Regions from separate parts of the Micromonospora hortensis genome, predicted to be linked through region 2. Evidence: riboswitches for the same ligand, from Rfam matches in the RefSeq annotation. Region 2 holds a riboswitch; the other holds the start of a gene.
The links. Region 2 has a riboswitch for cobalamin ahead of cobN (cobaltochelatase subunit CobN). Riboswitches for the same ligand answer to the same signal wherever they lie in the genome.

Region 1 (7,351 bases), on a different contig from region 2:
AGTCCGAACGAGGAAGGACACACACCATGGCACACACCACCACCAGCCGGCGGACGCGAGGACGACTCCTGCGCGCGCAGGCGATCCTGGCCGCGGCCGCGGCGACCGCCCTGCTCAGCGCCTGCGGCGGAGTCGAGGTCCGGGACGGCGGCGACGGCGCGACCAAGGACGCGAGCGGCCCGTTGAAGCTCGCCGTCGTACCCAAGGCGGTCGGAGCCGACTACTGGAACACGGTCAAGGCCGGCGCCGAGTGCGCCGCGCAGCGCGCCGGGGACGTCACCGTCCAGTGGGACGGGGTGACCACCGAGACCGACGTCGAGGGTCAGGTCAACCTGATCCAGAACTTCGTCACCAAGAAGGTCGACGGCATCGTCTACGCGGCGACCGACTCCAGCGCGCTGGCACCGGCGACCGACAAGGCGCTCAGCGCCAACATCCCGGTCGCCATGATCGACTCCGGCACCAGCCCGCAGCCGTCGAACGTGCCCCTCTTCGCCACCGACAACCGCGCGTCGGCGACCGAGGCGGCGAAGCTGCTCGCCACCGAACTCGGCCCCGGCAACCACGAGGTGGCGCTCGTCGAGTTCCAGCCCGGATCCCAGACCAACACCGAGCGGGTCGACGGCTTCAAGGCCGGCCTCGCCCAGTACCCCAACCTGAAGCTGGTCGGCCAGCAGCCGAGCCGCAGTGACGTCAACGAAGCCCGACGGGTCACCGAGAACATCCTCACCGCCAACCCCAAGCTCGCCGGCGTCTTCGCCGCCAACGAGCCGAGCGTGCTCGGTGCCGCGCAGGCCATCCAGGCCGCCGGCAAGTCCGGCAAGGTGGTCATCATCGGCTGGGACGCCGCCCCGGACGAGATCGCCGGAGTGCGCAACGGCCAGATCTCGGCGCTGGTCGTGCAGAACCCGTTCAAGATGGGCTACTTCGGCGTCGACAAGATGGTCAAGCACCTCCGGGACAAGGCGCCGCTGGCATCGGCCGACACCGGCGTCACGTTCGTCACCAAGGAGAACATCGACTCGGCGGAGATCAAGGCGGTGCTCGAGCCCAGCTGCGCCAACCCGCCGGTGCAGTGATGGGCGGCACTCCAACGGCCACCGCCGACAGCGACCAGCAACCCACCGAGACGGAACCGCCGGTCCTCGAGGCACGCGGCATCGTCAAGCGGTTCGGGCACGTCGAGGCGTTGCGGGGCGCCGACTTCACGGTCCGCCGCGGTGAGGTCGTCGCGTTGATCGGCGACAACGGCGCCGGCAAGAGCACCCTGATCAAGACCCTGTCCGGTGTGCATCCGCCGGACGAGGGCGAGATCCGGGTCGGCGGCCGTCCGGTCCAGTTCTCCACCCCGGTCGATGCCCGACGGGCCGGGGTGGAGACCGTCTACCAGGACCTCGCCGTCGCCGACGACCTCAGCGTGGCCGCCAACCTGTATCTCGGCCGGGAGATCCTCCGCTCCGGACCACTCGGCCGGCTCGGACTGTTGGACAAACGCGCCATGCGCCACGGCGCCGCCGCCGCCCTCGACGAACTCGGCGTACGGATCCCCCGGGTCACCACCCCGATCGCGATGCTCTCCGGTGGGCAGCGGCAGTGCGTGGCGGTGGCCCGGGCCATCATCTGGGCGACAAACGTGGTCATCCTCGACGAGCCCACAGCGGCCCTGGGTGTGGTCCAGACCGGGCGGGTGCTCGACGTCGTCCGGCGTGCCCGCGACGCCGGCATGTCGGTGGTGCTGGTGAGCCACAACATGCCTCAGGTGCTCGAGATCGCCGACCGGGTCGAGGTCCTGCGCCTCGGTCGACGCGCTGCCCAACTCCGCGCCGACGAGGTCACCACCGACGATCTGGTCGCGGCGATGACCGGCAGCACCAGCGTGGATCGGGACGAGCGGTGACGGCTGCCGTCCAGCGGGGCGCGCAGGATCCCGGCCGTCGGGCGACCTCGAACGCCGTCGGGTCGCCGTTGCGGCTGAGCCCACTGGGCTTCGGCGCCTCGCAGGGCGGCAATCTCTACCGGGCGACGTCGGACGAGCAGTTCGCCGCCGCCGTGGACACCGCGTGGGCGGGCGGCATCCGATACTTCGACACGGCGCCGCACTACGGGCTGGGCCTGTCCGAACGACGCCTGGGCGCGGCCCTGCGCTTACGCCCGCGCGGCGAGTACGTGGTGTCGACGAAGGTCGGCCGGCTGCTCGTGCCGTCCCCGGAGACGGCACACCGGCGGGATCCGGAGGGGTTCGACGTCCCCGCCGACCATCGCCGGGTCTGGGACTTCAGCCGCGACGGCGTACGCCGTTCCCTGGAGGCGAGCCTTCGGCGCACCGGCCTGGACCGGATCGACGTGGTGTACCTGCACGACCCGGACGAGCACTGGGAGCAGGCCGCCCGCGAGGCGATCCCGGCGTTGGTGGAGCTGCGGGAGCAGGGCGTCATCGGTGCCGTCGGGGCGGGGATGAACCAGTCCGCGATGCTGGCCCGTTTCGTGGCGGAGACCGACGTGGACGTGGTGATGTGCGCCGGCCGGTACACCCTGTTGGAGCAGGGCGCGTTGACCGACCTGCTGCCCGTCGCGCAGACCCACGACGTCGGTGTGGTGGTCGCCGGGGTCTACAACTCCGGGCTGCTGGCCCGGGACATGCCGCCGCCCGACGCCGTCTACGACTACCAGCAGGCGCCGGCAGAGGTGATCGACCAGGCCCGCCGGATAGCGCGGGTCTGTCAGATGTACGGCGTCACGCTGCCTCAGGCGGCGTTGGCGTTCGTCCGTCGTCACCCGGCCGTCGTCTCGACAGTGGTCGGCATGCGGGACGAGGCACAGGTGACCGAGACCCTGCGTCGAGCCGGTGTCGACGTCCCAGATCAGCTCTGGACGGCGTTGTACGACGAAGGGCTGCTCGACGTGCAGCCGTGAGGGGCGGCCGTCACGACCGGGCCGTCACGATGCTCGCGTCGGCGTCGTCGGGTAACCCCTGCAACGACTCCTCCACGCCGATCAGGTGGTTGGCCATCCGGGTGCGCGCCCGCTCCGGGTCGCGCGCCACGAGGGCCTTCAGGATCGCCACGTGTTCGTGATGGGTGCGCAGGTCCGCGCCCTCCTCGTGCAGACTCCGCCAGAGCCGGCCACGGATGGTGCGCCCGGCGAACGCTTCGATCAGGCCGACGAGCACCGGATTCTCGGCGTGCACCGAGATGATCCGGTGGAAGGCGATGTCGATCTCCATGATCCGCTCGTGGTCCGGCGGTGACTGGCCGATCAACCGGGCCGCCTCGTCGAGCAGGTCACCCGCCTGGGCCAGGGCCTCGTCGGTGATCCTGGTCGCCGCCAGGCAGGCGGCCTCGCACTCCAGCAGCCGGCGAACGGTGTGGATGTGCCGGGGGTCGCCCTGGCCCTGGAAGTCCACCACGAAACCCATCGGCGCCAGCAGTTGTGGCGCGTCGAGGTTGGTGACGTAGGTGCCGTCGCCCTGGCGGATGTTGACGATGCCCAGAATCGACAGGGCCGACATCCCCTCGCGCAGAGACCCACGCGAGACACCGAGCTGCTCGGCGAGGTCCTTCTCGATGGGCAACCGGTCCCCGGGCCTGAACTGCCCTTCGAGGATCATCCGCTTGATGCCGTTGACCACTTCGTCAGTGCGAGACATGATCCCCCTAGCGGCCGGCGGGGGTGGCCTTCCCACCCGCAGTCACGTACGCCGCCTCCGGAGATGACACGGTAGTCGGGTCTGTCGCCGCCCAGTAGTGGCCGTCGGGAAAGCGGTAGAGCGCTACCGACTCCTGACGCATCCGGGTGGAGTAGCCGGGCTGGCTGGGCAGGACGTATCCGCTGCCGGAGCCGGTGTCCCGGATGATGCAGGGATCGGTGAAGTGCTCGTGCAGGTGGTCGACGAACTCGGTGACCCGGTTGGTGAGGTCTCCCGAGACCGCGACGTAGTCGAGCACCGACACGTGTTGGACCATCTCGCACAGGCCGACACCGCCGGCGTGTGGGCACACCGGGACGTCGAACTTCGCGGCGAGCAGCAGCACGGCGACGATCTCGTTGATGCTGGCCAACCGGCCGGTGTCGAGCTGGCAGAAGTCGATGGCCTCGGCCTGGAACAGCTGCTTGAACATCACCCGGTTGTGGCAGTGTTCGCCGGTGGCGACGCCGATCGGAGCGACGGCGCGGCGGACGGCGGCGTGGCCCAGGATGTCGTCGGGGCTGGTCGGCTCCTCGATCCACAGTGGCGTGAACTGCGCGAGGGCGGTGACCCAGTCGATGGCCTGACCGACGTCCCACACCTGGTTGGCGTCGATCATCAGGTTGCGATCCGGCCCGAGGATCTCGCGTGCGATAGCGCATCGGCGGATGTCGTCGTCGAGGTTGGCGCCCACCTTGAGCTTGACGTAGCCGTAGCCGGTGTCCACCGCCTCCTGGCACAGCCGGCGCAGCTTGTCGTCGCCGTAGCCGAGCCAACCCGCGGAGGTGGTGTAGGCGGGGTAGCCGGTCCGGTCGAGCTCGGCGAGGCGGGCGGCCTTCGTGCCCTCCTTGGCCCGCAGGATGGCCAGTGCCTCGTCGCGGGTCAGCGCGTCGGACAGGTAGCGCAGGTCCGCGATGTCGACGAGTTGCTCGGGGGACATGTCGACGAGCAGCCGCCACAGCGGCTTGTCGGCGAGTCGGGCGACCAGGTCCCACGACGCGTTCAACACGGCGGCCAGGGACAGATGGACGACACCCTTCTCCGGGCCGAGCCAGCGCAGTTGCGAGTCGGAGGTGAGGAGGCGGTAGACAGCGCCCATGTCCGCTGCCATCGTCGCCACGTCCAGGCCCACCAGGAGCTGTGCCTGGTGGACCGCCGCCGCCGCGACGATGTCGTTGCCTCGGCCGATGGTGAAGGTCAGGCCGTGCCCCGCGAGTGGCGCGAACGCGCCGTCGACGCCGTCGGTGTGCAGGACGACGTAGGCCGCCGAGTAGTCGCCGTCCTTGTTCATGGCGTCTGACCCGTCAGCGGTCAGGGAGGTGGGGAAGCGGACGTCTTCGACGGTGACGGCGGTGATCTGCGGCATGCGCTCCTCGCCCGGCTCGGCTAAAGATCAGATGATCACTGGGAGTATACGGAGGGCTGCTCCAGCCCGTCAACGATGTCGATCATCGTAGGCCCACAGACGTATGATGTTTGCACCGAGGGTCGTTCCGCCTTGTCGCCCATCGTGCCGGTAGACGGGCGAAGGTGGCGGGGGTGGCGGGTTGTGGAGATTGGATGTTCCACCTCGCGCCGGGGCATTGACGTCGACGTATGGGAGTACTCTGCGGTGCCGTGGCCTCGATACATCAAATCTTTGTCGACTGTCGACACGCGCGGGGAGAGTCCGGTCTCTGGTGCCCGGCCTCGGTCGGCGTGGGGTGGTCGGCCGGGGTGGTGACGGTGGTCACCGAGTGAGTCGCCGACACGCCCGAGACCGACATGTGGGGTGTGACAACGGCTGTGTCCCTATATATGGTGTCGAGCGCAGCTGGTTCGGCCGCTCATCCGGGGCGGTCGAGGCAACAGGGAACCCGGTGGAAATCCGGGACTGTCCCGCAGCGGTGAGTGGGAACGACCGCCGTCATCAGCACTGGGCCACCAATCGGCCTGGGAAGCGACGGCCAGTAGGAGACCGGCGGAGTCCGGTCGTGCCCGCGAGTCCGAAGACCTGCCAGCGCGCCGCGTACCCGCACCCGGGTGGGCGGCGGTCCGAGGCCGCGTGGGACGGCTGACGCCACCTGACCCACGCCGTGCCGGCGTGGCGTCCGCCGGTGTCTGTCTCCTCGCGTCCGGACCACCAGGTCTCGAACTCCGAGGAGCGAGTGGTGACAGTCACCGAGGTAGTCCCGGCCAGCGGCGACGCGATCCTGCGGCGGACGCCGATGCAGGTCCGCAAGCGCGACGGCGGCACCGAACCCGTGGACGTGAACAAGATCGTCCGGGCGGTCGAGCGGTGGGCCGACGATCTGACCGACGTCGACCCGATGCGGGTGGCCACCCGCACCATCAGCGGCCTCTACGACGGCGCGACCACTGCCGAACTGGACCGGCTGTCCATCCAGACCGCGGCCGAGATGATCGGTGAGGAGCCGCAGTACTCGCGTCTCGCCGCGCGGCTGCTGGCCGGCTACGTCGACAAGGAGGTGCGTCGACAGGGCATCACCTCGTTCAGCGCGGCGATCCGGGCCGGCCACGCCGAGGGCCTGATCGGTGACGACACCGCCGCGTTCGTCGACGCACACGCCGCGACGCTCGACCACGCCATCGACCCGGACGGCGACCGCCGGTTCGAGTACTTCGGCCTGCGTACCGTGTCCGACCGCTACCTGCTGCGCCACCCCACCAGCCGGCTGGTGCTGGAGACCCCGCAGTACTGGCTGCTGCGGGTGGCCTGCGGCCTGGCCCGGACGGCGGACGAGGCGGTCGGCTTCTACCGGCTGATGTCCAGCCTGGCCTACCTGCCCAGCTCACCGACCTTGTTCAACTCCGGGACGCGGCACACCCAGATGTCCTCCTGCTACCTGGTCGACTCCCCGCTCGACGAGCTGGACTCCATCTACCAGCGGTACGCCCAGGTCGCCAACCTGTCCAAGTTCGCCGGTGGCATCGGCATCGCGTACTCCCGGGTCCGCTCCCGCGGCGCGTTGATCCGGGGCACGAACGGGCAGTCCAACGGGATCGTGCCGTGGCTGCGCACGCTGGACGCGAGCGTCGCCGCGGTGAACCAGGGTGGCCGGCGCAAGGGTGCGGCCTGCGTCTACCTGGAGCCGTGGCACCCGGACATCGAGGAGTTCCTGCAACTGCGGGACAACACCGGCGAGGACGCCCGGCGCACCCACAACCTCAACCTGGCCAACTGGGTTCCGGACGAGTTCATGCGCCGGGTCGAGGCCGACGAGCTGTGGTCGCTGTTCGACCCGCACGAGGTGCCCGAGCTGCCCGACCTGTGGGGGGAGCGGTTCGACGCCGCGTACCGGGAGGCCGAGGCGCAGGGCCGCTACGTGCGGCAGGTTCCGGCACGGGAGCTGTACGGGAAGATGATGCGGACCCTCGCCCAGACCGGCAACGGCTGGATGACCTTCAAGGACGCCGCCAACCGGCTCTGCAACCAGACCGCCGAGCCGGGCAACGTGGTGCACCTGTCGAACCTCTGCACCGAGATCGTCGAGGTGTCCAGTGACGCCGAGACCGCCGTGTGCAACCTCGGCTCGGTGAACCTCGCCGCACACCTCACCGACGGTGGCATCGACTGGGAGCGGCTGCGCGCCACGGTGCGGACCGCTGTGACCTTCCTCGACCGGGTCATCGACATCAACTACTACCCGACCGCGCAGGCGGCGG
Region 2 (7,351 bases):
GGGACGTACGCGACTTCACAGTGCCCCGGGGCCAGCCCAGAGCCGACACCGTCTCCTCCTCGGTGAGATCGAGGAAGAACCGGCAGACGATCACCTCACGGTCCCGTACCGGCAGTTGTCGCAGCGCCTGTACCAGCGATGCCCGGCGCTCACCGGCGAGGACCCCGCCGACCGCGTCGTCCTCGGCGATCTCGGACGTCGGGTCCGCTGCCGCCGCCCGCAGCACGAGCCCGTCGCGCCGGCCACGGGAGCGGTGCAGGTTGCGGGTCTCGTTGGCGACGATCGCGAGCAGCCACGACCGGAAGGACGCGTCACCCCGGTATCGGGACAGCTTCCGGTACGCCTTCACAAACGCCTCCTGGATGACGTCCTCGGAGTCCGAGCCGGCACCGAGCAGCACCGCGGTCCGGTACGCGGACGCGGTGTGCCGGGCGACCAGGAGGTTGTACGCCTCCAGGTCACCTGCCCGAGCGCGGGTGACGAGCGCCTCGTCGTCCAGGGGAGCCTCCGTTCGGATCACACTCAGGACACCGCCCACCCGCCGCGGGTTCCACGGGGATTTCCCGACGTGGGTCAGCTCTCTCCCATCCGGCGTGCAGCGTATTGCCAGGAACCGGTGCTGCACTGGAGGGACGTCGAGGAGAGGGGCGGGGCATGAGCTGGTTCAACCGCCGGTCACGGGGTGCCGAGGCGACCCCGACGAAGCTGGACCGGGAGGCGACCCGCGACGACCTCGCGGCGCTGGAGGCGTTCGTGGCCACCCGGCGCGGGGTGGAGTTCTACCTGGAGCCGGAGACGACCGCGACGGACACCACTGTGGTGGCGATCGCGCACGACGGCGAGTGGATCCGCCGCCGTACCGGAACGCCGCGCGCGGCCGGGTCCATCGCCCGCAAGCACGCGGTGCCGCTGTACGAGGCGGCGCGCACCGGCTACCCGGAACGGATGCGGACCTGGAGCCGGGCCCACCCGGAGCGCCATGCCCGCTGAGGCCAGGTCAGTGCGGCTGGGCCGGCGCGGGTTCGTGGAGAGCGGTAGCGCGGGCCTGCACCAGTCGGAATTCGGGTGAGGTGACAGTTCGTACCGTCACGGTGAGCACCAGGACGCAGAGAGCTGCTGCGCCCCAGAAGACCGCTCTGACGCTGACCAGTTCGGCGGTGAGGCCGGCGGCCAGGGCCCCGAGCGGCATGGAACCCCAACTGGTCAGGCGGCTGACCCCGCTGTAGCGCCCCATCATCTCGTCGGGCACGACGAGTGCCCGCAGCGAGCTGTAGGTGACGTTCCACGCGCCGGAGCCGGCGCCGCCCAGGACGGTCGCCGCGGCGACCAGCCGGGGGGACGAGGTGATGGCCGGTGCTGCCAGCAGGACGGCGAAGCTCGCCATCGACGCGGCGAGGACGACCCGCCGTCCGAGGCGGCGGGTGAGAAAGGGTGCGGCGGAGGCTCCCACCACGCCGCCCACCCCCAGGGCTCCGATCAGCAGGCCGTATTCCGCGTGGCTCAGGTTCATCGGTCCGGGTGCGATCGCGTAGACGGCGATGACCGCCATCCAGGCCGCCCAGCACCCGCTCGCCGCACCGGCCACCAGCAGCAGGGACCGCAGAATTCTTGCCTGCCACACGTACCGGATGCCCTCGCGGATGTCGACGCGGAGGCCCGGAAGCTTCGCCCTCGGTCCGGGGTGACCGCTGCTGCGGTAGTGACCGGTCATGACTGCCAGTGCGAGTAGTGCGCCCGCGTAACCAACGCCGCCGGCACCGAGTGCCACGGCCAGTCCGGCGGCGGCGAGCAGGCCACCCAGCGGGGGCCCGATGAACTCGTTGGCCGCGGTCTCGGTCGCTGTCAACTTTTCGCGAACGCGGATTCCATGCGACTGCGGGGTATGACCATCGGCACGACCGACATCCGGGTGGTGTCGGCGAACACCTCGGCGGTGCCGAGGAGCAGCGCACCCGCGTACAGGCCGGCCAGCGGGAGGGCGTCCACGAGGACGGCGCCCACGAGCACGGCGAGGAGCAGGGCGCGCGCGGCGGCCATCGTCATGATCAGGCGCCGGCGGTCCACCCGGTCGGCGAGGGCACCGGCGGGCAGTGCGAACAGCAACCAGGGCAGGGTGTTGGCCAGGGTGGCACCGGCAACCAGCGCAGGGGAGTTCGTCATCGAGACGGCCACCAGAGGCACTGTCAGCTTGACGACGCCGTCAGCCAGGTTGGTGATGGCGGCACCAGCCCACAGGGCGTTGAAGTTCCGCGTGCTCACTGTCGTCGGGTCGCCTGGTGGGGTGTCGCTGTGCATGGCCAGGAGCTTGCGACATCCTGCGGCGCCTCCCTAGAGTTTCGACTGGAGGCGAAAAGTGGCGGTGTTCCTGGTCGACGCCGAAGTGATGGCGCGGGCGCGTTTCGGCACCTCGCAGCTCACCGAGACGTTGGGGGCGCTGAATATCCTGCGCCGGGCTCAGCCGCTTCCGTGGCATCGGGTCTGGCGGGACCAGCACGTCGATGCCTTCCGGGGCTATCTCGACGGTGACCCGGTGACCCGGGCCATTCTGGCGCACGCCATATCGTCCTCCTGGATGGCCGACTTCCTGACGGTGCCGCCCGCCCGTCCGGACATGACGCTGGACGACGAACTCGTGGAGCTGGAATCGCTGCCGGACGACCGGATCCGTGCCGATCTGGCCCACGTACGTTCTCCGCTGGCTGCGGAGCTGCGCGGTTCGGGGTTGGCGAGCCGGACGGCCGCTCTCCTGCGCTGGGTCTGGCACCACACCATTGAGGCGGATTGGCCGCGCCGGCAGTCGGTGCTGCGCGCCGACGTGGTGTCCCGGATCTCCCGGCTGGGCCGGGACGGATGGTCCGGGGTCCTCAACGACATGCGGCCCGGCACGCGCTGGCTGGGCAACGGCCGGCTGCAGGTCGAGGAACGGCCCTACCCACCGTCCGACGTGCGCGGCGGGACGCTGACGTTCTTCGCGGCCCACTGCCGGGGAGGCTGGATCTCCTGGAGGTTGCCCGACCGCTTCGGGATCGTCTATCCGGTGACGGGAATCTTCGCCGAGGCGGCTCTCACCACCCCGGATCCACTGCGCCGCCTGCTCGGGAACGCGCGGAGCACGATTCTGGTGCAGGCGGCTGAGCCGGTCAGCACCACGGCCGTGGTCGCCGCGACCGGGCTGCCGCTCGGTACCGTCGGTGGTCACCTGCGCGTGCTGACGGATGCCGGTTTGCTCCAGAAGCGCCGGTCAGGCCGGGAGGTCCTCTACTGGTGGACGGATGCGGCACGGACGCTGGTAGCCGGGGCCTCATCGTTCTGAAGGGTCACGGCGTCAGGTGCCCGCACCCGGTGCCGGAGAGCGTCTGCCGTCTGGATCAGGCGCCCTCGACGGCCGAGCGGGCCTGCTCGAGCGTCATCGGCTCGGCGTGGCTGGAGACGTACCAGTGGTAGTCGTCGTCGAGCAGTCGCCGGACCAGGTCGAGGTCGAGGCCGTCCTCCGGCCGGCGCACATGGGCCGGCGGCGGGTAGAAGCAGTCGCCCAGCAGCATCACCCCCGAGTCGGGCACCAGCACCACTGTCGAATCCGGCGCGTGCCCGCCGCCGACGTGGCGTAGCTCGACCCCGACCGGCAGCTCGTCCACGTCGACGAAGGTGCGGGTCGGCGGCAGGATGGCGAAGTCTTCCCAGGACGCCATCGCGCGTGCGCGGGCTGAGAAGCTCGGGCGGAGGCGGGCATCGGCGCGTATCTGCTCCTGCAGGTAGGGGTGGCTCCACGGCCGGGCGGCCTCGGCGCGCAGCAGCGACACGGCCGTCTCGTGCCCGACGATCTCCACGCCGGGCCAGGCGCAGGCACCCCACACGTGGTCCCAGTGATGGTGGGTGTAGACCAGCCAGCGCGGCTCCGGAAGCCCGGCGGCGGCCAGCGCGGCCTGGATCTCGCGGGCGTGCGCGGGGCTCTGCCCGGCGTCGATCATCACACTGCCGCGTTCGTCGGCGACGACGGCGACACCGGCCTGGACCGCCTCCGGGTCGGGATCGCCCGGATACCGCCAAACACGGCCCGACAGGCGGTGGAACTGCGGGGCGACCACGATGATCGACCTCCGAGATTGATCGCGGACACTGGTGTGGCGTTCGCCGATCCTAGGTGAGGGTGTCGGCCGGCACCGCCCTGCCGGAGGATCGGCGCAGGTCAGGACTCGTCCGGCCACCTTTGCTCTGCTTACCTATAGGCGCCGGTGACGCTCCGTGTCTGGTGCACATAGGTAAGCAGAGCAAAGGGCGTCGCGCATTGATCTGAGGCATTCCGTCGCGCGGACTCGCGCTCGTACCAATCGTTGAAGCTCGATGAGTCCCGTCCGCCCGGCGGGGTCGGACCGGCGTTGACCGGCGGCGCGGCGGTGTGGCAGCATTCGCGGCCTGACGGCAGTGAAGGAAGTCGGTGCGAATCCGACGCGGTCCCGCCACTGTCACCGGGGAGCGATCCCCCCTCGTGAGTCACGGCCGTGTGTCTGCGGTTGGAAGGCCGGGGGAGAGCGTCGATCCGGAAGCCAGGATACTTCGGCCGTCGGGACGTACCCCAGGGCGTGGACACCCGAGGAGGACCCGATGACGCACGGCGTCTCATTCATCGACGACTATCGTCGTATCGCGCTCCAGGCAGTGCGTTCCAAGGACACCGGCCACCGGCACCGCTGAGCTGATCGCCCGGCGCTGACCGGCCCCGACGCATGCGTCGGGGCGCCGTTCGCGCGGGCCGTCGTACCGGCTGACGCCGTACCCACTCGCATCGCCCCGGTCACCCCGTGAGGGTCCAGGGCGTCACTTTCCGGAGCCTGCCGTGCGCATCCTGCTGCTGTCCACCGCCGACACCGACCTGCTGGCCGCCCGCGCCAGCGGCGCCGACTACCGGTTGGCCAACCCCGCCCGAGTCGCCGCCGAGGAGGTGCCCGCCCTGCTCGACGGGGTCGCCCTCGTCGTCGTACGCCTGCTCGGCGGTCGACAGGCGTGGGCGGACGGCCTCGCCGCGGTGCTCGCCACCGGCGTGCCGACGGTGGTGCTCGGCGGCGAGGCGCTGCCCGACGCCGAGCTGATGGCCATCTCCACGGTGCCGTCCGGGGTCGTCACCCAGTCGCTGGCGTACCTGGTGGAGGGCGGTCCGGACAACCTCGGGCAGTTGGCCCGGTTCCTCTCCGACACGGTGCTGCTCACCGGCGAGGGATTCGCCGCACCCGCGCCCACCCCGGCGTACGGCGTGCACGGCGAACACCCCGCCGACCCGGGCCGGCCCACAGTGGGAATCGTCTTCTACCGGGCACACGCCCTCGCCGGCAACACCGACTTCGTCGACGTGCTCGCGGACGCGGTCCACAAAGCCGGCGGTAACCCGCTGCCGATCTTCTGCGGCTCGCTGCGCGGGCTGACCGCGGGCGCCGGCCCACTCGGGCTCTTCGCCCGCTGTGACGCGCTGCTGGTCACTGTGCTCGCGGCCGGAGGTGCGGTCGCCGCCGACGCCTCCGGTGGCGGCGACGAGGACGCCTGGGACGTCGGCGCCCTGGCCGCCCTGGACGTGCCGGTCATCCAGGCGCTCTGCCTCACCAGCACCCGCGCGCAGTGGGCCGACAGCGACGCCGGCCTGTCCCCACTGGACGCCGCCATGCAGGTGGCCATCCCCGAGTTCGACGGCCGGATCGTCACAGTGCCGTTCTCGTTCAAGCAGATCGACGCCGACGGGCTCTCGGTCTACGCCGCCGACCCCGAGCGGGCCGCCCGGGTCGCCGGGATCGCGGTGCGCCACGCCCGGCTGCGGTACGTGCCGCACGCCGACAAGCGGGTCGCCGTGGTGCTCAGCTCGTACCCCACCAAGCACTCCAGGGTCGGCAATGCCGTCGGATTGGACACGCCGGCCTCGGCGGTCCGGCTGTTCGCCGCGCTGGCCGAGGCCGGCTACGACCTGGGTGACGCGCCACCGCCCGACGACGGTGACGCGCTGATCCACGCGCTGATCGCCGCCGGTGGTCACGACGTGGAGTGGCTCACCCCGGAGCAGTTGGCCGCCGCCGAGGCCCGGATACCGGGGTCGACGTACCGGCGCTGGTTCGACCAGGTCCCGGCCGAGCTGCGGGAGCGGATGCGGGAGCACTGGGGTGAGCCGCCGGGCGAGCTGTACACCGAGGGCGGCGACATCGTGCTCGCCGGGCTGCGCTTCGGCAACGTGGTGCTGCTGATCCAGCCGCCCCGCGGCTTCGGGGAGAACCCCATCGCCATCTACCACGACCCGGACCTGCCGCCCAGCCACCACTACCTGGCCGCGTACCGCTGGCTGACGGCGCCCGCCGCGGACGGTGGCTTCGGCGCGGACGCCGTCGTGCACCTGGGCAAGCACGGCACCCTGGAGTGGCTGCCCGGCAAGGGCCTCGGCCTGGCCGCGGGCTGCGCGCCCGACGCGGTCCTCGGCGACCTGCCGCTGGTGTACCCGTTCATCGTCAACGACCCCGGCGAGGGCACCCAGGCCAAGCGGCGGGCGCACGCCGTGGTGGTCGACCACCTGGTCCCGCCGATGGCCCGCGCCGAGACCTACGGCGACCTGGCCAAACTGGAACAACTGCTCGACGAGTACGCGACAGTGCAGGCCCTCGACCCGGCCAAGGTGCCCACCGTGCGGGCCCAGATCTGGGACCTGGTGCGCGCCGCCGAGCTGCACCACGACCTGCACGCCGAGGCGATGCCCGACGCGGACGACTTCGACGACTTCGTGCTGCACCTCGACGGGTATCTGTGCGAGGTCAAGGACGTCCAGATCCGCGACGGGCTGCACATCCTCGCCGACGCGCCCACCGGCGAGCCCCGGGTCAACCTGGTCCTGGCGGTGCTGCGCGCCCCGCAGATCTGGGGCGGCGCCCGGGCCCTGCCCGGCCTGCGACAGGCACTCGCCGTCGCGTACTCCCTCGACGAGCAGGAGCTGCTCGCGTCGCCGGGACAGCGACTGGCGCTGCCCGCGGCGCTGACCGACGTGGTGGACGGGCCGGCCGGCACCGCCGCCGACGCGATCGACCTCATCGAGGCCCTCGCGCGGCGGCTGGTCGTCGGCATGGAGACCCTGGGCTGGGCCGTGGACACTGTCGACGCCGTGGTGGCCGAGGTGACCGGTCGGTCGATCCCGGACGTCGCCGCGGTGCTGCACTTCGCCGCCACCGAGCTGGTGCCCCGACTGGACCGCACCACCGACGAGCTGACAAACACCCTCGGCGCGCTCGACGGACGGTTCGTGCCGCCCGGCCCGTCCGGCTCACCCACCCGGGGCCTGGTCAACGTGCTGCCCACCGGCCGCAACTTCTACTCCGTCGACCCGAAGGCC

Region 1: it holds a riboswitch for cobalamin, as region 2 does, so the genes downstream of both, NIE111_RS14800 (ribonucleoside-diphosphate reductase subunit alpha) here and cobN (cobaltochelatase subunit CobN) in region 2, are expected to answer to the same signal.

What each region holds. Positions count from the first base shown of each region.
Region 1 covers NZ_JAKKFE010000020.1:60,123-67,473, reverse strand. Annotated here, with positions in the region: gene NIE111_RS14825 (ABC transporter substrate-binding protein) at 27-1,079, shown strand; gene NIE111_RS14820 (ATP-binding cassette domain-containing protein) at 1,079-1,897, shown strand; gene NIE111_RS14815 (aldo/keto reductase) at 1,894-2,913, shown strand; gene NIE111_RS14810 (FadR/GntR family transcriptional regulator) at 2,924-3,646, opposite strand; gene NIE111_RS14805 (enolase C-terminal domain-like protein) at 3,654-5,051, opposite strand; cobalamin riboswitch at 5,483-5,700, shown strand; gene NIE111_RS14800 (ribonucleoside-diphosphate reductase subunit alpha) at 5,893-7,351, shown strand, end outside.
Region 2 covers NZ_JAKKFE010000030.1:91,808-99,158, forward strand. Annotated here, with positions in the region: gene NIE111_RS21910 (RNA polymerase sigma factor) at 1-520, opposite strand, end outside; gene NIE111_RS21915 (hypothetical protein) at 655-990, shown strand; gene NIE111_RS21920 (MFS transporter) at 998-1,846, opposite strand; gene NIE111_RS32125 (MFS transporter) at 1,843-2,295, opposite strand; gene NIE111_RS21925 (ArsR/SmtB family transcription factor) at 2,354-3,313, shown strand; gene NIE111_RS21930 (MBL fold metallo-hydrolase) at 3,369-4,085, opposite strand; cobalamin riboswitch at 4,401-4,577, shown strand; gene cobN (cobaltochelatase subunit CobN) at 4,835-7,351, shown strand, end outside.